DNA from 4 places in the Staphylococcus simulans genome. Region 2 is predicted to be linked to each of the others. Evidence: riboswitches for the same ligand, from Rfam matches in the RefSeq annotation. Region 2 holds a riboswitch; each other region holds the start of a gene.
What was found. A riboswitch is a leader RNA that binds a small molecule or an ion and turns the genes downstream of it on or off. The one in region 2 is predicted to bind S-adenosylmethionine.
Positions count from the first base shown of each region.

Region 1: another riboswitch for S-adenosylmethionine. It lies ahead of metK (methionine adenosyltransferase); the one in region 2 lies ahead of MUA87_RS10705 (MetQ/NlpA family ABC transporter substrate-binding protein).
Region 3: another riboswitch for S-adenosylmethionine. It lies ahead of MUA87_RS12415 (aminotransferase class I/II-fold pyridoxal phosphate-dependent enzyme); the one in region 2 lies ahead of MUA87_RS10705 (MetQ/NlpA family ABC transporter substrate-binding protein).
Region 4: another riboswitch for S-adenosylmethionine. It lies ahead of MUA87_RS07280 (O-acetylhomoserine aminocarboxypropyltransferase/cysteine synthase family protein); the one in region 2 lies ahead of MUA87_RS10705 (MetQ/NlpA family ABC transporter substrate-binding protein).

Region 1 is NZ_CP095100.1:1,161,155-1,164,442, reverse strand. It holds gene MUA87_RS05405 (NERD domain-containing protein) at 1-607, opposite strand, end outside; gene metK (methionine adenosyltransferase) at 704-1,900, opposite strand; SAM riboswitch class I at 2,011-2,126, opposite strand; gene pckA (phosphoenolpyruvate carboxykinase (ATP)) at 2,288-3,288, shown strand, end outside.
Region 2 is NZ_CP095100.1:2,275,006-2,278,293, reverse strand. It holds gene norA (multidrug efflux MFS transporter NorA) at 1-1,117, shown strand, start outside; SAM riboswitch class I at 1,251-1,356, shown strand; gene MUA87_RS10705 (MetQ/NlpA family ABC transporter substrate-binding protein) at 1,451-2,263, shown strand; gene MUA87_RS10700 (lactate/malate family dehydrogenase) at 2,279-3,232, shown strand.
Region 3 is NZ_CP095100.1:2,616,165-2,619,452, forward strand. It holds gene MUA87_RS12415 (aminotransferase class I/II-fold pyridoxal phosphate-dependent enzyme) at 175-1,347, opposite strand; SAM riboswitch class I at 1,430-1,541, opposite strand; gene MUA87_RS12420 (hypothetical protein) at 1,639-2,547, opposite strand; gene MUA87_RS12425 (hypothetical protein) at 2,786-3,288, opposite strand, start outside.
Region 4 is NZ_CP095100.1:1,547,063-1,550,350, forward strand. It holds gene MUA87_RS07280 (O-acetylhomoserine aminocarboxypropyltransferase/cysteine synthase family protein) at 1-1,170, opposite strand, end outside; SAM riboswitch class I at 1,230-1,327, opposite strand; gene mprF (bifunctional lysylphosphatidylglycerol flippase/synthetase MprF) at 1,526-3,288, opposite strand, start outside.

The sequences.
Region 1 (3,288 bases), 1.1 Mb from region 2:
GCTTATCATCATTTTCATCTAACACTAATGTTTGAGGATGACGTTTATCTAAATCCAACACATCAAAGACTTGTTCAATGGTTGGTAATGTACCGAATTGTTCTTGACTGATGCCATTATAAACATGTCCTTTAAGTAATTGAGAATCGATAATGTATAAGCCTGTACGTGTTAAGACTAAATGACTGATACGATCAATCGCATTAAAATCATTTTTAGGTAAGAAGATATTCGCCATAATATGCATATCTTCTGGTCGAATACGTTTTTCTTTAACCAAACGATCTCTGATACCGATTAAACGCATGTCTGTCACATACTCACTATGATTTTTCGAGAAGAGCTTCAGCGCATCGATTTCACGATCTTTTGCTGTCACTGTTTCATCGAAATCAGCGCGTTGTTTTGTGACCGCTTTTTTATGTTCGACGCGTTCTTTTTCAAGCTCGTCTTCATAATTTTCTTTTATACTTCTTTCTTTTGCCTCATATTGTTCCTCTGCTTTCAACTTAGCCTTTTTCTTACTGTTTAAGACAACTAAGAATAAGACAAAGAAGATAACAGCGACGACAATTGCTGCAATCAAACCAATTTCTAATGGTCCCATAACATATTCCGCTCCTTTACATATCTTACTCCCAATTATAAAGGAAAATATCGAATGTATCGATAATAAAATGTCACAAATTCAAAAACTGTATAGTTATGCTTGAACAGCTTCTTTTAATGCATCTACTTTATCTACACGTTCCCATGGTAAAGCAACATCCGTACGGCCAAAGTGACCATAAGCTGCTGTTTGTTTATAAATAGGACGTTTTAAGTCTAACATTTTAATGATACCTGCTGGACGCAAGTCAAAGTTAGCTCTTACCGCTTCTACCAATTTTCCTTCAGAAACTTTACCAGTTCCAAATGTATCAATTGAAATAGATACAGGTTCTGCTACACCGATAGCGTATGCAAGTTGTACTTCACATTTATCTGCTAATCCTGCTGCAACAATATTTTTAGCCACATAACGTGCTGCATATGCTGCTGAACGGTCTACTTTTGTAGGATCTTTACCACTGAAGCAACCACCGCCATGACGTGCAAGACCACCATAAGTATCTACAATAATCTTACGTCCTGTTAAACCAGCGTCACCTTGAGGTCCGCCAATCACAAAACGACCTGTCGGGTTAATGAAAAATTTAGTTTCTTCATCTAATAACTCAGCTGGTACGATTGGATCAATCACATGTGTTCTGATATCACGTTGAATTTGATCTAATGACGCATCTTCAGCATGTTGTGTTGAAATAACAATCGTATCAATACGTGCTGGTTTATCATTTTCATCATACTCAACAGTAACTTGTACTTTACCGTCTGGTCTTAAGTAAGTTAATGTACCATCTTTTCTGACATCTGATAAACGTTTCGCAAGTTGGTGTGAGAAGTAAATAGGTGTCGGCATATACGTATCTGTTTCATTCGTCGCATAACCAAACATTAAACCTTGGTCACCTGCACCTGTACTTTCAATTTCCTCTTCCGTAATTTCATTTCTATATTCTAAAGCAGTGTCTACTGCTTGTGCGATATCTGGTGATTGCTCATCAATTGCTGACATCACAGCCATTGTTTGACTATCATAACCATATTTCGCTCTCGTATAACCGATTTCTGCTACTGTATCACGGACAACCTTAGGAAAATCAACATAAGTTGCTGTAGAAATTTCTCCGACAATCATAGCCATTCCCGTAGTGACTACTGTTTCGCAAGCTACTCTTGCATCCGGATCTTTCTTTAATAATTCATCCAGAATAGCGTCTGAAATTTGGTCCGCTATTTTATCAGGATGCCCTTCTGTAACAGATTCTGACGTAAACAATTTTCTATTATTCGACATAACTGACTCCTTTTGATTTTGATTACGAAAATTCTCTATCTACGAGCTCAAATAAAAAAGGACTTTCAAACTATATAAACATAGAGAGAAAGCCCTTAAACGTCCTTTCGCTCTTATCGTTCAAACATCTTTAATGACATTTGCAAACGGTTTGGCACCTTTCTCCGATAAGGAGAGGTTGCTGGGCTTCTTTGGGTCCATGTCCCTCCGCCACTCAGGATAAGAGAATCCGTTAATCACAATACTACCCAAACTCTTTAGGCTTGTCAATTCTATATGTCTAAAATCTTAAATCTGTTATGGAATAATCGGCATATTATGTTATACTATGAAAATGTAAAGGCTTACAATTATTAACAATACTTACGCGCTGGAGGGGTTTTTAAAATGGCAGTAGATGCACAAACTAACCGTAATAAGTTGGATCATTTGATTGGAAAGTCTTCATCACTTTTCCAACTCACAACTACACAATTGTACAACAAGATTCTGGACAACAACGAAGGGGAACTGACAGAGCTTGGGGCTATCAATGCACTGACAGGTCAATACACTGGACGTTCACCTAAAGACAAATTTATTGTAAATGAACCTTCTTATAGAGATACGATTGACTGGGGTTCAATCAACCAACCTATTGAAGAAGATACATTCTTAAGACTTTACGACAAAGTTTTAGACTATTTAGATCAAAAAGATGAACTTTATGTCTTCAATGGTTATGCAGGCAGCGACGAAGATACACAACTACGTTTAACAGTAGTGAACGAAATGGCATGGCATAATTTATTCGCGAAAAATATGTTCATCCGCCCTTCTTCAAAAGAAGAAGCTCAAAAAATCAAACCAAACTTCACAATTGTTTCAGCACCACACTTCAAAGCTAATCCTGAAGTAGATGGTACAAAATCAGAAACATTCGTGATTGTTTCATTCAAACACCGCGTTATCTTAATCGGGGGAACTGAATATGCGGGTGAAATGAAAAAAGGTATTTTCTCAGTCATGAACTATTTATTACCACAACAAGACATCATGAGTATGCATTGCTCAGCCAACGTTGGCGAAAAAGGTGATGTTGCTTTATTCTTCGGTTTATCAGGAACTGGTAAAACAACATTATCTGCAGCACCTGACCGTAAATTAATCGGAGATGATGAACACGGTTGGAACCAAAATGGTATTTTCAACATTGAAGGCGGCTGCTACGCTAAAGCAATCAACCTTTCAAAAACGAAAGAACCTGAAATTTTCAACGCAATCCGCTACGGTACAATTTTAGAAAACGTAGTCGTTGCTGATGATGGTTCAGTTGATTTCGATGATAACGAGCACACTGAAAATACGCGTGCTGCTTATCCGATTGATTACATTAAAAACATTGCTAA
Region 2 (3,288 bases):
TATCGGATTAGTTGTACCTGTGTTACCCGTCTATTTAAAGGACTTAGGTTTAAATGGAAGTGATTTAGGTATTCTTGTTGCGGCCTTTGCGTTAGCGCAAATGGTAATTTCGCCATTCGGAGGCAACTTAGCTGATAAATTAGGGAAGAAATTAATTATTTGTATCGGTTTAGTACTATTCGCTGTTTCTGAGTTCATCTTTGCGATGAGCAGCAACTATCCGCTTTTGATTGTTTCAAGAATTATCGGTGGTTTCAGTGCAGGTATGGTAATGCCTGGGGTTACAGGTATGATCGCAGATATCTCACGTCCTGAAGATAAAGCGAAAAACTTCGGCTATATGTCAGCAATTATTAACTCCGGCTTCATTTTAGGACCTGGCTTTGGCGGCTTTATGGCAGAGTTCTCTCACCGTTTGCCATTCTACTTCGCTGGGAGCCTAGGTGTCGTAGCATTCTTTTGTTCTTTATTCTTTATCCAAGGTGCAAAACGCGAAACGACAGATGGTTTCCATACAGTTATCGAACCGCAAGATTTAGCTAAAATTAATATCAAAGCTTTTATTACCCCGGTAATCATTACGTTCGTTTTAGCATTCGGACTTGCAGCATTTGAAACACTTTATCCATTATATACTGCAGATAAAGCACATTACGCGCCAAAAGATATTTCTATCGCGATCACAGGCGGTGGCTTAGCAGGTGCGATCTTCCAAATCTTCTTGTTCGATAAATTTATGAAGTACTTTAAAGAATTAACATTTATACAATTATCACTGCTTTATTCAGCAATTATGTTGTTTTTATTGATTGTTGCACATCATTACTGGTCAATTATGATTATCAGTTTTATAGTATTTATCGGTTTTGATATGATACGTCCAGCTATAACGAATTACTTCTCGAATATTGCGGGTAATCGTCAAGGGTTAGCAGGAGGCTTGAACTCTACCTTCACAAGTATGGGGAACTTCGCAGGCCCGCTCGTTGCAGGTACATTATATGATGTGAACTTAGAATTTCCATTGTATATGTCCGTGACAGTCATGTTATTAGGGATTGTGATTATTATGGTTGAGAAGACCATTAGAAAAAGCAGAAAGCTGAAACAAAGTTAAATTATGATATAGAAAGTGTGCTGTTGTGCTTACAACAGCATGCTTTTAATATTTATTTATCTGAAAAATTTGAAAATGACATTGACGAAATGTGTCACTGGTGGTAACCTTAATACAATTCAATCAAATAGAACTCTTATCAAGAGAGGCGGAGGGATGTGCCCAACGAAGCCCAGCAACCATCGTGTAAACGAAGTGGTGCTAATTCACAAAAAGTCATAGACTTTTGAAGATGAGAGAAAGAATGAAAGCTTTCTCTTATTTTAATGAGAAGGCTTTTTTCTTTTGTTAAGGGTGATTTGATAAATATTACATAGGGATGGTGCAGTGGAAATGAAGAAAGTAAGTAGTTTAATCGGGTTATTGGTATTACTGGTCGTACTCGCAGCGTGCGGCAAAGGTGGAGACAAGGAGAAAATCACAGTAGCAGCTTCTCCAGCTCCGCATGGTGAGGTATTAGAACATGCGAAAAAAGCTATGAAAGATAAAGGGTATGATTTAGAAGTTAAAGTCGTTAATGATTATAAAGTACCTAATAAATTATTAGATAAAGGAGACGTGGATGCGAACCTTTTCCAACACGTTCCTTATTTAAAGGCTGAAAGAAAGTCACATGGTTATAAAATTGAAGAAGTCGGTAAAGTCTTCACAACACCAATGGGTGTTTACAGTAAAAAATATAAAAACATCAAAGATATTCCAAAAGGTTCAACAATCTATGTTTCAAACAACCCCGCTGAAGAAGGACGTTTCTTATCTTTCTTCGTTAATGAAGGCTTAGTTAAAATCAAAGATGGCGTGAAAATTGAAGATGCGAAATTCGATGACATTGTTGAAAATAAAAAAGATTTAAAATTCAATAATCAACAAGGTGCAGAGTTCTTGCCAAAAACATATAAAAGCGGTGAAGGTGCTGCTGTTATTATGAACTCAAACTATGCGATTGATAATGGTTTAACACCTTCGAAAGATGCGATTGTGATGGAAAATGAATCATCACCATTTGCGAATATTTTAGCAGTTAAAGAAGGTCATAAAGACGATAAAAAATTCCAAGAACTCATCAAAGTATTACAGTCTAAAGACATGAAAGAATTCATTAAGAAAGAATACGGTAAAGACGTAATACCATATGAAGCGAAGTAAAGGAGTCGAATGAATATGGCTAAATTAGGAATTATTGGTGTAGGACGTGTAGGCAGCCAAGTCTTAACTGATGCACAATATTTAGGGCACTTTTCAGAAATTGTCGTGATTGATACGAATGAAAACTTAGCACAAGGTGAAGTGTTGGATCATCATCACATACAAGGTTTGAATCATACACATCGCACAAAAATTCATGTAGGCGGTTATCAAGATTTAGTGGATGCGGATGTGGTGATTGTGTCAGCGAGTGCGGCTTCGACACCAGACATGAAAGATCGTACCTTACTCACTAAAGCGAATAGCGTTATTGTGAATGATGTGTTTAGACAATTATCAGCTGTGACGAAAGAAGCTATCGTCATTTTAATTTCAAATCCAGTAGATGCGATGACGTATCTTGCACATCAAGCAGGCTACCCATCTGATAAAGTGATCGGTACAGGTACTATTTTAGAGTCAGCACGTTTTCGTACTTTAATTGCTGATCACTACAATGTGGATCCTAAAGATGTAGAAGGTTTTGTATTAGGAGAACATGGTTCACATTGTGTGCCAATCTGGAGTCGCGTGCGTATTCATGGGATTGAATTACCAGAATTTGAACAATTGACAGGTCATGCGCCCATTGATTGTGGAGCGATTTCTACGGCAATTGACGAAGTCGCGTTTGATGTCTTTAAGAAAAAAGGTTGGACAAACTCAGCGATTTCAAGAGCGGCTGTTCAACTTGCACAATCGATTTTATTTGATGAACATAGTATTGAACCCGTCAGTGGATTAGTTCAAGGTGCTTATGGATTGGTCGATGGTGCATTAAGTTTATTGACACTGGTTGATAGAAACGGTGTGAAACAGCGTTTGCCGATTGAGTTGTCTAATGAAGAACAAAAACAATTGGAAGCGGCACATAACTTCATTCAAACTGCGATTGAACAGGGCGAAGCGGCAATTCAAGCACAAGTATAACCGTTATATATACGAGCAATCTAACATCAGGTTGCTCGTTTTATTTTTGTAATAAT
Region 3 (3,288 bases), 340 kb from region 2:
CTAGGTAGAATATGGCTTAGACCATACGCCTAACATTTTTACACTCAGCTACTTTCCAGAGTTCCTGAGTGTTTTTATTACAGTAATATCATAATACCTTTTGAAACTTCTTACAATCAATAATATACGTATAAACGTCTCTATAACAACGTTGTGAGGGATTTTATTCACTACTTAAATAAAAGATGATTCTTTGTACATCGCACTAAGTGATTTCAACCGCTTCGCTGCTTCATCTAATTGCTCATCCTCTAACGCAAGAGACACCCTTACATAATGACGTCCATTTTCACCAAATGGAATACCTGGCGCCACTAAAATAGATTGATCTTGAAGTAAGAATTCCACAAATTGTTCTCCGTCATATCCTTTTGGTGCTTTCAACCATAAGAAGATGCCACCTGTCATCGGTTCATAAGGGATGTTTCCTTCATCTAAAATCGAAGTGAAACGATCGCGACGTGCTTTAAAGACTTCACTTTGTTTATCTAAGAAATAATCATAGTTGTTAAGCGCAAATGTCGCCGCATCTTGAAGCGCACCAAACATACCCGCATGGTGATGTGTATGATATTTCTTCAAAGCTTGAATCACATCTTTGTTGCCGACTGCGAAACCGACACGATAGCCAGACATATTATAGCCTTTAGAAAGTGAATACACCTCGATTGCGACTTCTTTGCCTCCAGCTGTCTGTAGGATACTCGGATTTTTATGGTCAAAACCGAACGCTGCATAGGCAAAATCATGTACAATTTTCGTTTGTGTACCTCTGAACTTTTGAACTACATCATCAAAGACATCTTGTGTAACAGTTGATCCAGTCGGGTTATTAGGATACGTTAAATAAATCAATTTAGTCTGACTTAAGACTTCCCCTGGCACTTTATCAAAGTCAGGTTGATAATATGGTGGTTCTAACTCTAACGCATAAGGTTTCGCATCTGCGAACAACACCCCTGCTAGGTAATCTGTATAACCTGGATCTGGCAATAAAACGTAATCTTCAGGGTTAACAATACAATTCGGCAAACCTACTAATCCATTCTTTGTGCCATATAAAATACAGACTTCATCATCTTTATCCAATTCAACATTATATTGTCGTTTATAGAAATCAACAATCGCTTGCTTAAAGCTTTCTTTTCCATGAAACGCACCGTACTTTTGGTTTTCAGGCACACGTAATGCGTTCGCAAATTCATCGACAATGCCTTTAGGTGTTTCCCCATCTGGGATGCCTACTGCCATATTGATGAGAGGAAGCGGACCATGTTCTATCTTTCTCCCCATTGTTTTTCCGAAATAACTATCTGGTATCTTCGCTAATCTTCTTGAAATCACCATTTAAGTTCCCCCTTTGTTTGATGCGCCTATTAAAAAAGCTATATATCACCTATAAGCGACATATAGCTTTCTATGTATATGGCACCTATCTTTCAAGTTATACTTGTTGGATGTAGCACAGTCAGATTCAATGCCTGGATCTTCTGTTGCTGAAGCGTCATCGGGCCAATTCCCTCTACTTCTCTAGATAAGTTTTAATGACTTCTATTGTACTAAAAATTCTGACATTTATCAATTTAAGTTAAAATGAAAAACTCTACAGCTCACTAAAAGCCGTAGAGTCAATATTCTTTATTCAGGTTGGCCTTTTGAATCAAATTTCTCCACTGAACCATCCGCATTCACAATGTATGATCCTGCTAAATCACCTGATTTATCCACAAATGAGAAGCCCCAGCTTCCATCACTCTTTTGTTCAGGTTCTTTATACGTATACGTGCTTGTATCTAGTTTGTGACCTTCATATGCTTCTACTTTATCAATCACATTCGCACGTGTGACTTTACCTTCAGAAGATGATGAATGACTTTCAGAGCTTGAATTACTGTTACTTTCTTGTGCTGCTGATTGTGCATCTTGATTTGTGATTCGGATTAAATTTGCCACTTGTTTAAAGTTCGGTTCATCTTTGTATTGTTTATATAGATCTTTAATATTATAAACTGCTCCCATGTTTGCTAATTGTTGATATGGATTGATACCTTGTGTTCCTGATACCAACACTTGTGTATCACTCACACCAATAACTGCCGCAAATGGACCTTTAGAGTTAGTTGTGCCATAAATTACCATATTTTGAGGTTTATTTGTTACGATTTCAGAACTACCTGTATAAAGTGTTAATTGCTGAATTTCTCGTTGTCGCGAACCGCCATTCGTATTTTGGACATAGCTGTGGTTTAATAATTCATTTGCTGTCACTGTAAATTCAGCTGTTTTAGGTGCATATAACGCTAAAGCGACCTTTTCTTGTGGTGTCAGTTGGCTGATAGCTTGTTCTGTCGTTTGTTTATGAGTATGTGATTTTTCATGTTTTAATGTTTGTTCATGTTGTGTGTTTTCTTTTTTCTCTGTTTTTTGATGGTTTGCTTTGTCTTTTTCTTCGTGTTTTTGCGTATCTTCTTGTTTTTCATTTGAGCCGCAACCTGCTAGTAAAATTGAAAGTGCTGCAGCGGTAGTCAATACATGTTTAAATTTCATAGATAGCTTGCTCCTCTTTGTATATTTGAATATATAATTTCATTATATAGAAGGTACGGGACACATATTGTCCTGAATTAAAAGAAAGTGATCGAGTTAAGTATGATTATTTATTACTCTTTCAAAAGACACTCTGACAATTTTAATTTAAAAGTTTAAATAAAGAGGATTTTTTACCATAAGTAGCCGACCCTACCAAATACAAAAGTTCTGCAGTATTATACTGCAGAACCAAGTACTACTCTGGTGGCGTACCAAAGTTATCTAGTTTTTCTACTTTTCCATCTTTATCAACTGAATAATTATACTGTGTATGTGTTTCTAAATTTCTAAAATTAACAGTCCATGTATGATCCAATGTGTAATCATCAACGAAATGTCTTTTAGGAGGCCCATTAAATTCATATTTTCGTGGATCTAGTTTATGTCCTATATATTCTTCTACCTTGTGTATTGCAACTTGACTATTCATGTTACCATCTGGTGTATATACATCACCAGGACTTAACTTTCTTCTTTGTTTATTATTTGAAGTAGCATTATCTGTTTCTTTAGAAGAAGATGCATTATCACTCTCTGGATTCCTCACTGATTCGCTTACTTTAACCAAACTTACGACCTTTTTAAAGTTTGGATTATGACCATATTGTTTGTATAAATCTTCTAAGTTATAGATATGAGTCCCTCGATCTTTTAAAATTTCATCATAAGTCTTAGGACTTTGACTACCTGCAATAATAA
Region 4 (3,288 bases), 730 kb from region 2:
TTCATTTAATTGTGCGTGTGTTGTAGAAGCCGGATGAATCACTAATGATTTCGCATCGCCGACGTTCGCAAGTAAAGAGAAGAGTTCTAAAGATTCGATAAATTTAATGCCTGCGTCATAACCGCCTTTGACACCGAAAGTGAAAATAGAGCTTGCACCTTTAGGTAAATATTTTTCTTTTAAATCATAGTATTCGCTTGATGGTAAGCCTGCATATTTAACCCATTCAACTTTGTCATGGTTTTCTAAGAATTTCGCAACTTTTTCTGCGTTTTCAACATGACGTTCAACACGTAATGATAATGTTTCTAAACCTTGTAGTAATAAGAAAGCATTAAATGGAGAAAGTGCTGCACCTGTATCACGTAATAATGTTGTTCTGACTTTGAATGCTAAAGCAGCTGGTCCGAACGCTTCAGTGAACACTAAATCATGATAAGATGGATCAGGTTCTGTTAAGCTTGGGAATTTATCGTTTTGTGTCCAATCGAAGTTACCGCCATCAACGACAACACCACCCATTGAAGTACCATGACCACCAATAAATTTAGTCGCTGAATGTACCACAATGTTCGCACCGTATTTAATTGGTTGGATTAAGTATGGAGAAGCAAATGTATTATCAACAATTAATGGAATACCCGCTTCATGTGCAATTTCTGCTAACTTTTCTATATCTTCAACATTACCTTCAGGGTTACCGATTGTTTCGATATAAAGTGCTTTTGTATTCTCTTTAATCGCATTTTTAACTTCATCAAAGTTTTTGCTGTCTACGATTGAAACATCAATACCGAATTTAGGTAACGTATGTGCAAATAATGTATGTGTACCACCGTATAACGTAGAGCTTGCGACAATGTGATCACCTGCATCTGCAACAGTTTGAATCGCATATGTGATTGCAGCCATACCTGAAGCTACCGCAACCCCAGCGACACCGCCTTCAAGTTCTGCTACACGTGTTTCAAACACTGCTACTGTCGGGTTTGTTAAACGTGAGTAAATATTACCTAATTCTTTTAAGCCGAATAAATTGGCCGCATGTTGTGTATCATCAAATGTGAAAGATGTTGTTTGATAAATCGGTACCGCTCTCGAATGCGATGCTTCATCTACCTCTTGTCCTGCGTGTAATTGTAACGTTTCGAATTTAAAATCATTTGTCATGTTCATTTCCTCCTTAAATGTAAAAAACGAGCCTACCTGAAAAAGATAGACTCGCTACGGGCTTATCTTTCAGGTCTTCACCTGCTGGAATTAGCACCTAACTTAAATAGGTTGCCTGGTATCGTAGGGCCAGTCCCTCCACCATTCTTGATAAGTTTTTTTATTAATTTATTCAGAGTATAGACTGAAATTCAGACAATGTCAATAGACTTTTCTTAGTTTTCTGAATTTTGGATTAAAATAAAATATTTGGATAACAAAGTTTACATACGTTTAATCGTAAACCATTAAAAAAAGACCGAGACCTTTTTTGGCCTCGATCTTTATATGCACCTTGCAGTATGAAACGGTTCAACTAGTGTTTAGAGCGAATCACTAACAACACTTTAATCATACTTTGCCATAAGGAACTGTGTCTTGAGTAAACTAAATATCGTGGTTCCCACTCTGGTTTGAATTTGTCTTTATAACGTCTTAAACCGCTGAAGCGATATAACGTATTAAAGTTATCAAAGATTTTACCTGCGACACGTTCATTCCAATATGAGTATTCATTTTGACCGACATTGGATAAGGTCGCCATACCCATGTTAAATGCTTTGTAGCCTTTTTCTTGGCTCCATAACAACATATGCAGATAGAGCGCATCCATCAACGGTAAATCTACATCTGGCAACCAACGAATTAAATCTACTGAAATGGAATCATTGTAATACGTCGGCATTAAACTGCAGAATGCGATGACACGGCCATTTTCTTCTTTTAGAATTCCAATCGGTGCTTTAGATAAATAATCATGTGTGAAACGGCCGACTGAGAAATGCATTTCATTTTTGCCGTCTAACCATTGATCACTAATATCTTCCAACTCTTTAAGGAATTCATCTGTATATGGCGGTTCTATAATCTCAAAATGGACATTTTGGTCTTCTAGTTTATTTAACGTTGCTCTGAATCCTCTGCGTTTTTTACCAGAAGTTGTAAATGTTGTTAAATCAATGACCGCTTCTTCACCCAATTTAAAGAACTGGTTACCAAAATCATGATATAGCGGCATATGACGATTTGTCGCTTGATAGAAAATCACTTCATAACCCAAATCTCTAGCATAATGGTACAACGATTCAAACAAATCATTAAATCGTTTAGGGTTACCAATCGGATCACCTAATACCACAATACAATTAAGTTTAAAGCGATACATCACAAACGCTTCTTTTGATTCATCCATATACACTGTTTTATCTCCACTATGAAGCAAATGGCTTAAATAGTTGCCTCCGAATTTTTCGATAATCGCTTCACACTGTTCGATATCATTGGCTGGATAATCTTTACGATATGCATTTTCAAATAACCAGACAATAAACGTCACGATAATAATAACCACAAGAATGGTCAACCATAAGTAATAACGTAACATTGAGTTATCTACTTCAATACGGTAAGCATCTACCGCATCTAATACAAAGACAATCATATAGTGATTCAGTGTCAACATAATAATACTAATAATCAGCATTGAAACTATATGGCGTAAACGAATCGGACGTTTTAAGACTTGTGCTTTCATAAAGGCATAAATCAATAAACCAAATACCACAAGCAACCACGTAATTAATAAAAATGAGGTATTCGTATACACTGTAATCACAAAGATCAACACGATAGAAACCATCGCAAATAATATGGCTCTGCGGCTTTGTTTAAAGATACCGCGAACATTCAACATCAGAATTAAACAAGCACTCGTATGAATCGTCACCACAATATAATAAAACATATGGTTCGGATCATATAAGCCTTCATAAATAATACTGACGTTATTTAAGATAAAGACTAAACTCGTAAACATGACCAGTACCGCTAAAGAAAGCGATGGAATTTTAGAAGTGATGGATTTTTGATATGAAAATAAAAATGAAGTCACTTCTTTTGCTGGTGTATAGTACTTCGATTGTTCAATATAACGTTTAGCTGAAGTACCGAATTCAAACATTGATAAGATTAACGCAATAATCACTGGAATGATATAATACGCAAAACGATATAACATCAACGCTAAGACAATTTTTTCTTCTGGTAAATTCAAGTGCTTCAAGCCGACTAAAATCACGA